4 regions of the Streptomyces azureus genome follow, and region 1 is predicted to be linked to each of the others. Evidence: riboswitches for the same ligand, from Rfam matches in the RefSeq annotation. Region 1 holds a riboswitch; each other region holds the start of a gene.
What was found. Region 1 has a riboswitch for cyclic di-AMP ahead of AOQ53_RS15185 (C40 family peptidase). Riboswitches for the same ligand answer to the same signal wherever they lie in the genome.
Positions count from the first base shown of each region.

Region 2: linked by a shared signal. The riboswitch ahead of AOQ53_RS38765 (transglycosylase SLT domain-containing protein) and the one ahead of AOQ53_RS15185 (C40 family peptidase) in region 1 are both predicted to bind cyclic di-AMP.
Region 3: linked by a shared signal. The riboswitch ahead of AOQ53_RS24860 (M23 family metallopeptidase) and the one ahead of AOQ53_RS15185 (C40 family peptidase) in region 1 are both predicted to bind cyclic di-AMP.
Region 4: linked by a shared signal. The riboswitch ahead of AOQ53_RS36245 (M23 family metallopeptidase) and the one ahead of AOQ53_RS15185 (C40 family peptidase) in region 1 are both predicted to bind cyclic di-AMP.

Region 1 is NZ_DF968256.1:50,988-54,717, reverse strand. It holds gene AOQ53_RS15195 (ATP-dependent Clp protease proteolytic subunit) at 1-556, shown strand, start outside; gene AOQ53_RS15190 (hypothetical protein) at 564-872, shown strand; cyclic di-AMP (ydaO/yuaA leader) riboswitch at 1,225-1,421, shown strand; gene AOQ53_RS15185 (C40 family peptidase) at 1,425-1,898, shown strand; gene AOQ53_RS15180 (DUF6328 family protein) at 1,980-2,621, shown strand; gene AOQ53_RS15175 (LysE family translocator) at 2,557-3,186, opposite strand; gene AOQ53_RS15170 (LysR family transcriptional regulator) at 3,277-3,730, shown strand, end outside.
Region 2 is NZ_DF968533.1:179,628-183,357, reverse strand. It holds gene AOQ53_RS38770 (polyprenyl synthetase family protein) at 1-691, opposite strand, end outside; cyclic di-AMP (ydaO/yuaA leader) riboswitch at 1,200-1,373, shown strand; gene AOQ53_RS38765 (transglycosylase SLT domain-containing protein) at 1,377-2,156, shown strand; gene AOQ53_RS38760 (Cof-type HAD-IIB family hydrolase) at 2,120-2,968, opposite strand; gene AOQ53_RS38755 (GNAT family N-acetyltransferase) at 3,161-3,730, shown strand, end outside.
Region 3 is NZ_DF968333.1:21,673-25,402, reverse strand. It holds gene AOQ53_RS24880 (MarR family winged helix-turn-helix transcriptional regulator) at 1-295, opposite strand, end outside; gene AOQ53_RS24875 (dihydrofolate reductase family protein) at 385-1,533, shown strand; gene AOQ53_RS24870 (hypothetical protein) at 1,628-1,807, shown strand; tRNA gene AOQ53_RS24865 (tRNA-Met) at 1,862-1,935, shown strand; cyclic di-AMP (ydaO/yuaA leader) riboswitch at 2,225-2,381, shown strand; gene AOQ53_RS24860 (M23 family metallopeptidase) at 2,393-3,424, shown strand; gene AOQ53_RS24855 (aldo/keto reductase) at 3,551-3,730, shown strand, end outside.
Region 4 is NZ_DF968475.1:385-4,114, forward strand. It holds partial or broken gene AOQ53_RS36235 (SGNH/GDSL hydrolase family protein) at 1-143, opposite strand, end outside; gene AOQ53_RS36240 (DUF6250 domain-containing protein) at 289-1,005, opposite strand; gene AOQ53_RS36245 (M23 family metallopeptidase) at 1,208-2,134, opposite strand; cyclic di-AMP (ydaO/yuaA leader) riboswitch at 2,137-2,299, opposite strand; gene AOQ53_RS36250 (alpha-galactosidase) at 2,611-3,730, opposite strand, start outside.

The DNA of each region.
Region 1 (3,730 bases):
CTCGAAGCTGCTGGAGGGGCGGATCGTCTTCCTCGGGGCGCCGGTGGACGAGACCTCGGCGAACGACGTGATGGCCCAGTTCATGTACCTCGAACACCAGGCCCCCGACCGCGACATCTCGCTCTACATCAACTCCCCCGGCGGCACCTTCCACGCCTTGTCGGCCATCTACGACACGATGCAGTACGTCTCCTGCGACGTGGAGACGATCTGCCTGGGCCAGGCCGGCGCGGCCGCCTCGGTCCTGCTGGCGGCGGGCACACCCGGCAAGCGATCCGCGCTGCCGGACGCCCGTCTGGTGATCCATCAGCCCGCGCTGCCCGAGCCGGCCCGCGGGCAGGCCAGCGATCTCGCGATCCAGGCCGACGAGTTGACCCGCGTCCGGACCCGCATGGAGGAGATGCTCGCGCGGCACACGGGCCGCAGCCGGGAGCAGCTCAGCGAGGACATCGAGCGCGACAAGGTCCTCACCGCCCAGGAGGCCGTGGAGTACGGCCTGGTGGACCGGATCGTCCCCCACCGCAAGGCCACTCTGGCCATGCCGACCGGAGAGTGAGCCGCCGGTGCTCCCGCCCGAACTGCCGCCGCTGCCCGCGCTGACCCGCGCCGAGGCTGAGTTGATCGACCGTTACCTGGAGGTCGTCGACCTGCTCGGCCGGATCAACCCGGCGCTGCCCGGCGACACCTACCGCGGACTGCGCGCCGCCCAGGCCCTGGTGGGCAAGGCGACGGCGCTGCGTGACGCGCTGGCCCTGATGCATCAGCGGGGCGAGACGGAACTGCACGCCGGCACACTCGGCCGGGCGCTGCGGGTGCTGGACGGCGAGCGGCGCACGGCCCGCGTCACCCTGCCCCCGGAGTCCGTCAGTTGACGCGGATCCGTCGGCCCGGACGCCCGCCCTGCCGACGGAGCGTCCAGGCCTGAGTCGAAACGGACCAAACGACGTACCCCTGTCCGGAGTAGACGGGAGTCCTTTTTTCGGGCCCTCCCAGTTGCGCAACGCGCGTGGCCGAGGAGCGGAATAGGACATTCCATCGCTGGTCCGGCGGCCGATGGGCCCGTGGACGGTGGCTCGAACACAGACGTGTCCACCCGAACGGGTGAGTGGTGAGTAACAACACAAACCCCCGGTTCCGTTGGGATTTCGGGACAACCATGAGCCAAGATCCCTGACTGACGACAAGCCCCCGCCGCAGCGGCGGGGCGGTCCGGGCGGACGCCGAGTCCTGCCGCCGCCTGGATGACCGGTCGACAGGAGTGGATCGGCAGGAGTGGAGGACCCAAGCACGACGGGTCGCCGGGACGGTCACGCCATGACCGGGTCCGAGCAGCCCTTGGGGTGAAGCCGCGTCAGCGGCCGGGCAACTTCGCCAGCCCGAATCCGACAGGTCATCCTTCACAGGCGGCTGACGAAGGGTTGCGCATGACTGCGCTCAATCGTGTCCCGTCGCTCATGGTCCGGGCCGGTACGGCCTCGGCCCTCACCATCGCCGCGGTGGGCGGCTCGATCGTGACGCCCGGCTTCTCCTCGGAGGCCTCGGCAGCCACCCATGGGACGAAGGCACTCCAGATCGCGGCCTCGAAGAAGGGTTCGCCCTACAGGTACGGGGCCACCGGTCCGCACAGGTTCGACTGCTCCGGGCTCACGCTCTACTCGTTCAAGAAGGTCGGCAAGAAGCTCCCCCGCACGGCCGCCCAGCAGTACAACAAGACGCGCCACATCTCCGCCAAGAACCGCAAGGCGGGAGACCTGGTGTTCTTCCACTCGGGCAGCAACGTGTACCACGTGGGTATCTACGCGGGTAAGAACAAGCTCTGGCACGCCCCGAAGAGCGGGGACGTGGTGCGGCTGCAGAAGATCTGGACCAAGAGCGTCTGGTACGGGCGCGTGAAGTGATCCGCCCGGCGTGCGGCGGCGTCCCTGACGCGCCGCCGCACGCCGGAGCGTGACACGGCCTCAAGTGGTTACCCGTGACCCATGGCCGAGCACCGTCCCTGCACCGCACGCGGCGAGACCCCGCTGCAACGCGCCGACCGGAACTTCGTCGAGCTGCTCCAGGAGCTCCGGGTCACCCAGACGGGCGTACAGATCCTGTTCGCGTTCCTGTTGTCGCTCGCTTTCACCTCGCGCTTCACGTCCCTCGACACGGTCCAGCGCGTCACCTACGTCATCACGCTGCTGCTGGCGGTCCTGGCAGCGGCGCTGTTCACCGCACCGGCCGCGCTGCACCGCTCGCTCTTCCAGCAGGGCGCCAAGCCCCGCATCGTGCAGGTCTCCTCACGACTGGCCGCAACCGGCCTGATCGTGCTGGTGTTCGCGTTCAGCGGTTCCGTGCTGCTGGTGGTGGATGTGACGACCAGTCGGGCCGGTGGCATCGCAGCGGGCGCGGCGACGTTCCTGGTCTGCGTCGGCCTGTGGGGGCTGCTCCCCCGGCTGGTGCGGCGGGCGGGGCTGCGGGAGGAGACGCACGGCAGCCCCGGGCGGCCCGAGGCCACTGTGGAGGAGCCGGCGCCCCAGGGCACCGTCCGGATCCCCGCGCCGCTGCGCGGCACCATCAGGCAGCCCTCAGCGGCTCGAGAAGGAGCAGCACACCGAGAAGCGTCAGCGCGGCGCCGGTGACCCCCTCGACGGCCCGCGCGGCCCGTGGTTCGCGCAGCCACCGGCCCAGCCGGTCCACCAGCAGGGCCACGGCCGGGAACCACAGCAGGGCGAGGACCACCACGATCAGCGCCAGCAGCAGGGTCCGGGGCAGCGCGGGACTGCCCGCGGGCACGAACTGCGGCAGCAGGCTGAGGAAGGTGATGGGCGCTTTCGGATTCAGGGCGTTCGTGACGAAGCCCTGCCGCAGGGGACGCGCGGCGGACGAGACGGTTCCGGCGGCTTCGACGGGCACGGCACGGGGCCGGCGCAGCGACCACAGCGTCCGCACCCCCAGGTACAGGACATAGCCGCCGCCCAGCAACTGGAGCGAGCGGAACAGCGCGGGGACGGCGGCCAGGACCGCGGCGACGCCCGCCACGGCCAGCGCGGTGTGCAGGAGCAGCCCGCCCGCGATGCCGAGCGCGCAGGCGACACCGGCCCGGCGGGAGACCAGGGCGTTGCGCACGACGACCGTGAAGTCGGCGCCCGGCATGGCGACCATGCCCGCCGCCACCCCGGTGAAGGCGATGAGTTGTGCGTCCATGCGGCCAGCCTGCCGGGCCGGAGCCTTCAGCAGGTATGTCGAATATCCTGGGCAGGCCTTAAGCAATGCTTTGGTCTGTGGAGGTCAGACATGTACGATCCGACCCGGCTCGCGGCGCTGGTCGCCGTCGCGGAGGCCGGGTCGATCACCCGGGCCGCCGAGCGCCTCGGCTACACCCCGCCCGCGCTCTCCCAGCAACTGGCCAAGCTGGAGCGGGAGGCGGGCTCGGCGCTGCTGGTCCGGCATCACCGCGGGGCGCGGCTGACGGGCGCGGGCGAGCTGCTGGTGGCACGGGCCCGGCGCGTGCTCGACGAGTTGGAACTGGCTCGCCACGAACTGGCCCGGCTGGCCGGTCTGTCGGGGGGTGTCCTGAGGCTCGGGACGTTCCAGACGGCGGGCATCCATCTGCTGCCGCCGGTGCTCAGCGCGTTCCGCCGGGCTCACCCGGATGTGGAGCTGTCCGTCGCCGACCACGAACCGCCGACCGGTGTCACGGCCGTGGCCACCGGTGAGATCGACCTGGCCCTGACGCACACGTACGAGC
Region 2 (3,730 bases), on a different contig from region 1:
CGTGGGAGTCGGAGGCGATGTCCAGGACGTCGTCCGCGAGCTGGAAGGCGACGCCGAGCCGCTCGCCGTACTGGGTCAGCACGTCCACGACCGTGTCGTCGGCGCCGGACATCATCGCGCCGAACCGGCACGACACCGCCACCAGGGAACCGGTCTTGCCGCCCAGCACGTCCAGGTAGTGCTCGACGGGGTCGCGGCCGTCCTGAGGGCCGGCCGTCTCCAGGATCTGCCCGGTCACCAGCCGCTCGAACGCCTCGGCCTGCACCCGCACCGCCTCCGGTCCGAGGTCGGCCAGGATGTGCGAGGCGCGGGCGAAGAGGAAGTCGCCGGTGAGGACCGCGACGGAGTTGCCCCAGCGGGCGTTCGCGCTCGCCACCCCGCGGCGCACGGCGGCCTCGTCCATCACGTCGTCGTGGTACAGCGTGGCGAGGTGGGTCAGCTCCACGACGACGGCCGACGGCACGATCCCGGGCGCGTACCGGTCGCCGAACTGGGCGGAGAGCATCACGAGCAGCGGACGGAACCGCTTGCCGCCGGCCCGGACCAGGTGCTGGGCGGCCTCCGTGATGAAGGGCACCTCACTCTTGGTGGCCTCGAGCAAGCCTTCCTCGACAGCCGCCATTCCGGCCTGGACATCGGCTTCCAGAGCCTGGTCCCGCACGCTCAGCCCGAACGGCCCGACGTCGGTCACGAGGGGTCTCCTGTCTGCTGGTGTCTGCCGGTGATTACGCGGTTTGTCGATAGGTCGCTGCCATCACTCGAGTCAGCGTATCCGGTCACGTTTCGATCACCGCCAGCGCCCATGGTTACAGGCCGGGTGGTATCCGATCACGACCGCAATATTTTCGATCAGCTCATAAGAGCAGACATTTATCCACTTTCCATGAAGTAGTGGACTATGCACGATTTGCCGTTTTAGATAAGCAAATTCCCCTTGGTGCCCATTGCCCCACGGACTTGTGATCAGTGAGTTGAATCACGTTATCCCCTGCGACGCCCCACTCCGGCACCGGCCCGTACGTCCTTCCGTCGGACGCCAGTTGAGCCTTGGCTCCCGCAAAGGATCAAGCGGCTCATATACCCCCGCCCAAGGTCGACCGGCACGATGTGTGACTCAGGTGCTTGTTCCCGACATGTGCTCTCGCATACGTTCCGGGCCTGTCCGGCGGACGCCGAATCCTGCCACCGCCCGGACTCCCCACACGAACCCACTCACTCACGCATGGCAGGAGCGGGGGACCCAGGTAAGTCGCCGGTCCGCGCAGCGGAACGGCTCGGGGTGAAGCCGCCCACGGCACACAGCGCCGTGGGCGGCCGGGCACCTCCCGGCCCGAACCCGACAGCTCACCTCGCAGGCGTCGGAGAGGAATATCGCCATGCCCCGAGGCAAGCACCGTCGCCCCAGAAGCAACCAGCTCACCCGTCGTGTCGTGGCCGTCGGCACCGGCGGAGCGGCACTCACCCTGCCGCTGCTCGGCGCGACGCAGGCCAGCGCCGCCCAGCCGAGCCAGAGCGCACCCGCCGCCGCACGGTCCGTGCCGCAGGCGGCCCAGCCCGCCAAGTCCCTCACGTACACCGTGACCAAGGGCGACACGCTCTACCGCATCGCGGACAAGTACGACGTGTCGGGCGGCTGGAAGCAGCTCTACAAGGACAACCGCGCCGTCGTCGGCGACGACCCGAAGCTGATCCACCCGGGTCTGAAGCTGAAGGTGAAGACGGCCAAGACCGACGCCGCGAAGAAGACGGCGACCAAGTCCTCCGCCCCCGCCAAGCCGGCCGCGAAGCCCGCCGGTGGCGTCGCCGAGGCCACCCAGGCCTCCGCGAAGACCTACGCCAACAACCTGGACGGCTGGATCCGCGAGGCGCTGGACATCATGGCGCAGAAGGGGATTCCGGGCTCGTACGACGGCATCTACCGCAACATCATGCGTGAGTCGTCCGGCAACCCTCAGGCGATCAACAACTGGGACTCGAACGCTGCCAAGGGCACCCCGTCCAAGGGTCTGCTCCAGACCATCGACCCGACCTTCCAGGCCTACCACGTGGACGGCACGTCGTGGGACCCGTACGACCCGGTCGCCAACATCACCGCGGCCTGCAACTACGCGGCCGCCCGCTACGGCTCGATCGACAACGTCAACGGCCCGTACTGAGCCGTCCCGCCCAGCAGTCGCTCGAGGACGACGGCGATGCCGTCGTCCTCGTTCGACAGGGTGACCTCGTCGGCCACGGCCTTGAGTTCGGGATGGGCGTTGGCCATGGCGACGCCGTGGGCGGCCCAGTCGAACATCGGGATGTCGTTGGGCATGTCGCCGAAGGCGACGGTGTCCGCCGGCCGCAGCCCCAGGTGCTCGGCGGCCAGCGCCAGGCCCGTCGCCTTGGTGACGCCGCACGGCTGGAGCTCGACCGTGCCGGGCCCCGACATCGTCACCGTCGCGAGTGGACCGACCACTGAGCGGGCCGTCGCCGCCAACTCGTCGTCCGTCAGGTACGGGTGGCGCAGCAGCACCTTGCTGATGGGCTCGCCCCACAGCTCGTCGCGCCGGTCGACCCGTACCGCGGGCAGGGTCGGGTGCGGCATGAGATAGCCCGGCTCGATGAGCGTGAGCCCGTCGACCCCGTCCTGGTCGACCGCGGCGTACACCTGCCCCACCTCGGCCTCGATCTTGCCGAGGGCGGTCTCGGCCAGTTCCCGGTCCAGGGTGACGGACCACAGCAGCCGGTCCGCGCCCGCGTCGTACACCTGCGCGCCCTGCCCGCACACCGCGAGCCCCGTACAGCCGAGGTCGTCCAGGAGCGGCCGCACTCTCGGCGCTGGCCGGCCCGTCACCACGAGGTGCTGGGCACCGGCGTCCGCCACCCGCGCGAGCGCGGCGAGGGACCGGTCGGACAGGGTGTCGTCGCCGCGCAGCAGCGTCCCGTCCAGGTCGGTGGCGATGAGTGAATATGCGATGGGTGCGGCCATGATCAGAGAATACGGACAGCGCGCCCCTTCGTTTCATCGCGCGTCGGACGCCGATTGCCCGGTTGAAGGCCTCTGCACCAGTTGGCAACAACATGGTCCGCTACCTACCGTCGGGGCCGTCTCGGGCGGTACCTTCCAAGTGTCCAGGGGGGACTTGATCGGGGGGTCAGGTTGAGCAGTGGGCGCATACGTGTGGCTCGGCCCGGGGAGCTCGGCGAGGGGGAGAAGGAGCGCTGGCGCGCGCTGCGCGCTGCGTCGGAGGCACCGCGCAACCCCTTCATGGAACCGGAGTTCACCGATGCCGTCGGTCTGGTGAGGCCGCGGGCGCGGGTCGCGGTGGTGTACGAGGGGCTGGAGCCGGTCGGCTACCTGCCCCATGAGCGGGGCCCGTTGGGGCAGGGCCGGGCGATCGGGCTCGGCGTCTCGGACGCGCAGGGCGCGATCCTGCGGCCCGGCCTGGACCTGGACACGGGTGAACTGCTGCGGGCCTGCGCGCTGTCGAGCTTCGCCTTCGACAACCTGGAGGCCGGGCAGCGGCTGTTCGTCCGGTACGCGGCCGAGGAGCACGCCACCTACGTCATCGACGTGGAGAAGGGCTACGAGACGTACGAGTCGGTGCTGCGCGCCCAGTCGCCGAAGTTCCTGAAGACCACCCTGGCCAAGGAGCGCAGGCTGGGCCGGCAGGTCGGCGAGCTGCGGTTCGTCTTCGACGAGCGGGACCCGGCCGCGCTGCGCACGCTCATGGGGTGGAAGTCGGCGCAG
Region 3 (3,730 bases), on a different contig from region 1:
TGCTGCCCCGCTTGTCGTACCGGCAGGCCTCACGCCGCACCATGCCGTCCTTCTCCAGCCGCGTCACCGCGTACGTCAGCCGGCTGCGCGTGATCTTCAGCCGCTCGGCGAGATCGGTCATGCGCAGCCGCCGCTCCGGGGACTCCGACAGGACGGACAGGATGGAGTAGTAGAGGTGAGGCATGCCGACGTCCTGCTGGAGCTGCCGGTCGATCGCGTCCTCCAGGAGCAGCGAGGCGGCGATGTACGCGCGCCAGGCGCGTTGCTCCTCGGGGGTGAGCCAGCGAGTCGTCATGCCTCCAGTGTAGGTTTGTTTCAAACTTGAACCAAGCCCGTCCCGTCAGCCCGCCGTCCGCCACGAGTTTCCACGAGCCGGGAGCGTCGATGCCCCACCCGTACGTCCTGCTGTCCGCCGCCGTCTCCCTCGACGGCTACCTGGACGACACCGGCCCCGAACGCCTGCTCCTGTCCAGCCCGGCCGACTTCGACCGGGTCGACGAGGTCCGGGCGTCCGTCGACGCGATCCTGATCGGCGCCGGCACCGTCCGCGCCGACAACCCGCGCCTGCTGGTCAACTCACCCGAGCGGCGAACCGCCCGCACGGCAGCCGGCCTGCCGGAGTACCCCCTCAAGGTCACGGTCAGCGGCTCCGGCGACCTCGATCCGGCGGCACGGTTCTGGCACACCGGCGGCGAGAAGGTCCTCTACACGACCGACAAGGGGGCCGAACGCGCCCGTGCCCTCGGTATCGCCACCGATGCCGCAGATGCCACCGATGTCGTCCCGCTCGGAGCCGACCTCGACTGGCGGCGGCTCCTCACCCACCTGCACGACGTCCGGGGTGTACGACGGCTCATGGTCGAGGGCGGCGGCCTGATTCACACCCAGCTCCTCACCCAGGGCCTGGCCGACGAACTCCAGCTGGTCCTCGCCCCGCTCTTCGTCGGCGACCCCGAGGCACCCCGCCTCTTCGGGCCCGGCGGTTACCAGTCCGGCCGGCTCCGGCTGCTGGAGACCCGGCGGATCGAGGACGTGGTCCTCATGCGCTACGAGCCGACCGCTCCCGGCACCGGCCCTCTCCCCGTCGCCGCCGACCACCACTGGCTGGCCCTCGCCTGCGAACTGGCGGCAGAGTGTCCGCCGTCGGACACGGCGTTCAGCGTCGGCGCGGTGGTGGTCGCGGCCGACGGCACGGAGCTGGCCCGCGGCCACTCCCGGGAGGGCGGCGACCCGGTCGTGCACGCCGAGGAGGCGGCCCTGGCGAAGACCGACCCGGCCGACCCCAGGCTCGCCGGCGCGACGGTCTACAGCAGCCTGGAGCCCTGCGCCCGCCGGGCCTCCCGCCCCGCACCCTGCGCCCGGCTGATCCTCGACGCGGGCGTACGACGCGTGGTCACGGCCTGGCGCGAGCCGGACACCTTCGTGCCGGGGGCCGACGGCAGCGGCGTCCTGGCGGCCGGCGGAGTGGAGGTCGTCGTCGTCCCGGAGCGCGAGGAGCGGGCCAAGGCCCCCAACCGCCACCTGCTGCGCTGAGCGCGGGCCGATCGCCACAACAGATCCTGCGGCCCCGCCGCCTCCCGGCTCACGCTGCCTCCAGGGCCGGTACGACAGCGCGGAGGCAGCGGGCATGTGGGCAGTGGGGGGCGACGTGGGACAGCGCTCCTGCTCGTTGCCACTGCTCACCGCGCTCGCCCTCCTCGTCTCCTCCTGCGGGGCCGCCGGTCCGGACGCCACCCGGCCCGCCGGCACCGACGACCTGTTCACCGCCTGGGAGACCCTCACCCATACGGACAACCCGGGCCGCTGAGCACCGGGTGTGCGCGAGCGGTCCCGCGGATGGCGTACACTGGAGTCACAACGACGCGGGGTGGAGCAGCTCGGTAGCTCGCTGGGCTCATAACCCAGAGGTCGCAGGTTCAAATCCTGTCCCCGCTACTGAAGGCCGAGGGCCGGAATCCGAAAGGGTTCCGGCCCTCGGTGCATTTCCCGAGCTTCTCATTACTGTCGGTGAGTGAATCACACCGCTGTGCATAACAACTGACACACCATCAAAACCCGTGAGTCACTCGCGCAGTGGTCAAATCGCCCGATTTAAGCCGGTCGTGGCAGGTTGGTCCGCGCGAAAAAGGTTAATGATCAAGTGGAACCGCTGGAATCCCCACCGCGCGTCTATTAACGTTCGATAACGCAGCGCGGTCGTCCCAGCCGTCACAGAAGGCGGCTCCGTGCGCACGCGCCGAATCCCGAAAGGGAACCGGGGAACCACTACTTGGGGTGAATCGCGCGGAAGCCGCCGTGGAAGCACGGCCGGTATACGCGCGTAGGAGACCTTCCTGCTCCGAACCCGTCAGCTAACCCGGTAGGCGAGAAGGAAGGAAAGGAGTACGCCCACGTGGCGTCCAACCGGCCTGCCCCCGCGGCCCCGTCCGCGCCCAACCAGCGCGACACCGAAACCTTCGGCTACGGCGGTCACCGTACCGAAGAGGGCCCGTTCCAGGAATGGAACCCCACCGCGGAGTCCATCCGTCCCGTCCGTGGCCGGCATCGCGTCACCAAGCAGCGCGGCGGGGGCCTCGCCCGCAGCTCCACCGTCCTGGGCGTCGGCGTCATAGCCGCCGTGGGCGCGGGCGGCATGGCCAGCGCCCAGACCGGCAAGCCGCCGGTGTCGATCTCCGTTCCGGACCTTCCCTCGGTGGGTTCCCTCATTTCGGACGACGACACCCCCGAAGGCTCCGCCACCCCGCTCAGTGACCTCGGCACGGCGGCCGCCGACACCGAGCAGGGCACCTCCGGCGCCGGTGAGGCGCTGCGCGCCCGGATCATGGCGCAGGTCGAGCACCAGCAGGAGCAGATCGAGACCAAGGCCGCGCAGGACGCCGCGGAAGCCGCCCAGAAGGCGGCCGCGGAAGCCGCCGCCAAGGCGGAGAAGGAAGCCAAGGCCAAGGCCGCCGAAGCCAAGCGGAAGGCGGAGGAGGAGGCCCGGAAGAAGGCCGAGGCAGAGCGGCTCGCCGCTCTCGCCAAGCAGTACACGCTGCCGACCTCCGCGTACACCATCACCTCGACCTTCGGTCAGGCCGGCGCCTACTGGTCCTCCGGCTACCACACCGGTCTCGACTTCGCCGCCCCCACGGGCACGCCGATCAAAGCGGTGCACAGCGGCACCATCACCGAGGCGGGCTGGAACGGGTCGTACGGCTACAAGACGGTCCTCACCCTCGATGACGGCACGGAGATCTGGTACGCGCACCAGTCGTCCATCGGCGTCAGCGTCGGCCAGAAGGTCAGCACGGGCGACGTCATCGGCCGCGTGGGCGCGACCGGCAACGTCACCGGGGCGCACCTGCACCTCGAGGTCCACACCGGTGGGTCCACCAACGGGGTCGACCCGCTGGCGTGGCTGCGGGGCAAGGGCCTGAACGTCTGAGCTTCGGAGGCCGGTTGAAGCACCGGTGGTCCTGATGACGACCGCCGACATCAGGGCTGCCGGTATTTGCGGGAGCTTTGCGTCTGTTGTGGAATGAGCGGTTCCGTACGGTCGTTGCCACAGAGCATGACTTCTCTTCGCAAGCTCGGCTCCTCCGACCTCGAGGTCTTCCCGCTCGCCCTCGGCGGCAACGTCTTCGGCTGGACCGCCGACGAGGCGCAGTCGTTCGCCGTCCTCGACGCGTACACCGCCGCCGGCGGCAACTTCGTCGACTCCGCCGACGTCTACTCGGCCTGGGTCGAGGGC
Region 4 (3,730 bases), on a different contig from region 1:
GTGTACTGGAAGTCGCCTTCGGGCCGGCGGTCGGCGAGCAGGACGGCGAACCGGTCGGCCCAGCCGACGAACGCCCCGTCGGGGCCGGGATCACCGACGCCCTCGGTGAAGCTGTCCCCCACCGCCACGTACGACCCGATCACTGCTCTGCTGTCACTCTTCGAATCGTCTGCCACAGCCGCTCATGATTCACCCTCTAATGTGACCTACGCGACCGTAGGCAGGGGTTGACGGGCGGTGAGATAAGCCACTTCCCAAGTGTTCGCCAACTCCGGAATAGGTCACCCGTCAGCGATGTTGGGGGGTCAGTCGCCACACCCGGAAGCCCGTGATCCGGAAGTGGCTCCACACGGTCCGGAAGGCGAAGTGCCCGCTGGTGTACGGCTGCGGATCCGCGTAGTCGAAGACGAGGCGCCCGTTGTTCCACCACCTGACCGTCGAGCCGTCGGAGACGATCCGGACCCGGTTGGGCTCGTTGGGGACCAGCAGCGGCTCGGTGTAGTCGTAGACCAAGGGCCGCACACCGGGCTCGCCGACGTACCGCCGCAGCCGGGTCGTGGTGTTGTAGTTGGCGCCGTAACCGGCGTAGTACGTCGTCAGGTGGTCGTACTCCTCCAGCGCCCCGCCGCGCGGCGTGGCGAAGAGATCTCCGGGGGAGCGTACGTCGGTCGCGTTCCAGAAGTTGTTGAGGTCCGAGACACGGTCGTTGACCCCGCCCTCGGAGACCGGCGTGGCGGTGTACTCGAGGACGTACGGCCCGTCGAGCCGCCGTCTGAACCACACGGTCGCCCCGCTCGGTACGTCGATCTCCAGAACGCCGCGAGAGGCGGTCACGCTCCCGCTGTCCTGGAGTTCGGTCGCCCACTGGGCGAGGCCGTGGCAGAAGTCGTCGTGGGCGATGAGGCGGCGGTGCCGGGGCGCGGCGTAGGCGGCGCCCGTCGGGACGAGGGCCGCCAGGCCGGCTCCGGCGGCCAGGGCTGCGAACGCTCTGCGAGTGGTCGGCACGGGACACGTCTCCTTGGGGATCCGCCTGGAAGGCTCTAGAAAGCGCTTGCACTCCGGACGGGATCACTGTGTCCCAACTGCCGCCCGCTGTCGATCCCTTGGGCCGGCCGATCACCACAAGCCCACGCACACACCGAAGGCCGGACCCGGGGATCGGGGTCCGGCCGACGGTTGCGTGTGAGGCAGGTGGTCGTGCGGTCGGTCAGCCGACGGAGACGCCGTGCGAGCGCAGGTAGGCGACCGGATCCACGTCCGAGCCGTAGTCCGGCGTGGTGCGGATCTCGAAGTGCAGGTGCGGTCCGGTCACGTTGCCGGTGGCACCGGAGAGGCCGATCTGCTGTCCGGCGCTCACGGTCTGGCCCGCCGAGACGGAGAGCGAGGACAGGTGGGCGTACTGCGCGTAGCTGCCGTCGTTCAGCTTGATGACGACCTGGTTGCCGTACGCACCGCCCCAGCCCGCGGAGACGACCGTGCCCGCGCCGACGGCCTTGAGCGAGGTGCCCGTCGGGACGACGAAGTCGACACCGGTGTGGTAGCCGCTGGACCACATGCTGCCGGACATCCGGTACGGGGTGCCGACGGTGGCACCGTCCACCGGGGCGCTGTAGCCGCTGGAGGTCGCGGCGGCCGGCTTGGCGGCAGCCGGCTTCGAGGACGACTCGGAGGCGGACGGCTTCGGAGCCGAGGGCTTGGAAGCCGAGGGCTTGGAGGCCGAGGGCTTCGACGGGGACGGGGACGAGGACTTGGGCTCGCCCGCTGCCGCCCTCTTGCCGATCGACAACTTCAGGCCTGGGTGGATCAGCGACGGGTCGTCGCCGACGGCGTCACGGTTGTCCGCGTAGAGCTTCTTCCAGCCGCCGTCGACGTTCTGCTCGTCGGCGATCTTCGCGAGATAGTCACCGGCCCGCACGGTGTAGGTGCGGGCGCCCGTGGCCTTTTCGGCGGCCTTCTTCTCGGCGGCCGGAGCGGACTGGACGGACTTTTCCGGAGTCGACTGCGGGGTGGCGGCGTGGGCGCCGGCGGCCCCCATGAGCGGAAGGGCGAGAGCGGCCCCGCCGGTTCCGGCGACGGCGATGGAGCGGGTGAAACGCTGAATCTTCGGGCGGCGGTGCTTACCCTTCGCGGGCATGGCGAATTCCTCTCCGGCGCCTACGAGGTGAGCTGTCGGGTTCGGACTGGAGATGCCCGGCCGCGCCGAGGCGCGGCTTAACCCCAAGCCGTTCCGGGAACCGGAACAGGCGTCTTACCTGTGGGTCCCCCGCTCCTGCCGTACACGGGTCAGTGTGTGCGGGCTCCGGGCGGCGGCAGGATTAGGCGTCCGTCCGGATTGGTGTGGAACGTAAGCGACCAAGACGCAAAGGGACAAGCTTGCGGTTGCCTGTGACGGCGTTTTTCTTGACGCATCGGCACATTTTCCGTCACGGAGCGTGGATTACCGATCTCCCGCTTTCCTCAATGCCCCTGAATATCGCCAGAATTACGTGCACATGGCAACAACGCATCGTCACGAATATGACGATGCTCACGCACCCCGACCTCATCTCCTTTACGATCGGGGCACGTTATGCCGAAACAACCGAAGCACTCCCTATTCGGACAGAAAGGCTACTTACGCTTAAGCCGGACGACAGTGGCATCCAGATCCCCGCGCAGACCGACCCGCAGCCCGTGATGGAGCAGCACGGCACCCCGGTGAACTTCGCCCGTTTCGAGGCATTCGTACGATGCCGTGGGGTCGAGGCCCCGCAGCCGGAGCGCCGGGACGGGCTCGCCGTAGCGCTGCGCCTGGAGCCAGGCGAGGAGGACGGTCTCGTCACCGAGGGCGTACTGCACGGCGCTCAGGCCGCCCTCCGGCGGGCGCAGCCGGTACTGATCGCCGCGCTGCACCACGGGCCGGATCTCCTTGTAGAGCGCCACCCAGTCCCGCGCCTCGGCGAGCTCCTCCTGCGTCCACCGCGTGAGGTCGCCGCCGACCCCGAGCACCCCGGCCATGGCACTGACGAACCGGAACCGCAGGGAACTGGCCCGCTGGTTGAGCATGGCGTTCGGACTGTCGGTGACCCAGGCGGCCATGACCCGGGCCGGATGGATCTGGCTGAAGCCGTGCTGGATGGCGAGCCGGTCGAGCGGGTCGGTGTTGTCCGAGGTCCACACCTGGTCCGTGCGGCTGAGCACACCGAGGTCGATCCGGCCGCCGCCGCCCGAGCAGGACTCGAAGGCCACTCCGGGATGGGCGGCCCGCAGCCGGTCCAGCAGGGCGTAAAGAGCGTGGACGTGGTCGACCCACAGCCGCTGCGGGTAGGGGTCGTCCGGCCAGCCGGCGTCGGTGAAGCAGCGGTTGAAGTCCCACTTGACGTAGTCGATCGGGGCGCTGGAGAGGAGCCCGTCGAGCTGTTGCCAGAGGTACTCCTGGACGTCCTCGCGGGCGAGGTTCAGTACAAGCTGATTCCGGAACTCCGTCCGCTTTCGTCCCGGTTGGTACTGCACCCATTCCGGGTGCGCGCGGTACAGGTCGCTGTCGGCGTTGACCATCTCCGGCTCGACCCAGATCCCGAACTGCATGCCGAGGCCGTGCACATGGTCGGCGAGCGGCTTGAGGCCGCCCGGGAAGCGGTCCGGGTTGGGAGTCCAGTCACCTAGCCCGGCCCGGTCACTCGTACGCGCCCCGAACCAGCCGTCGTCGACCACGAACAGCTCGACGCCCATGGCAGCGGCCCGCTCGGCG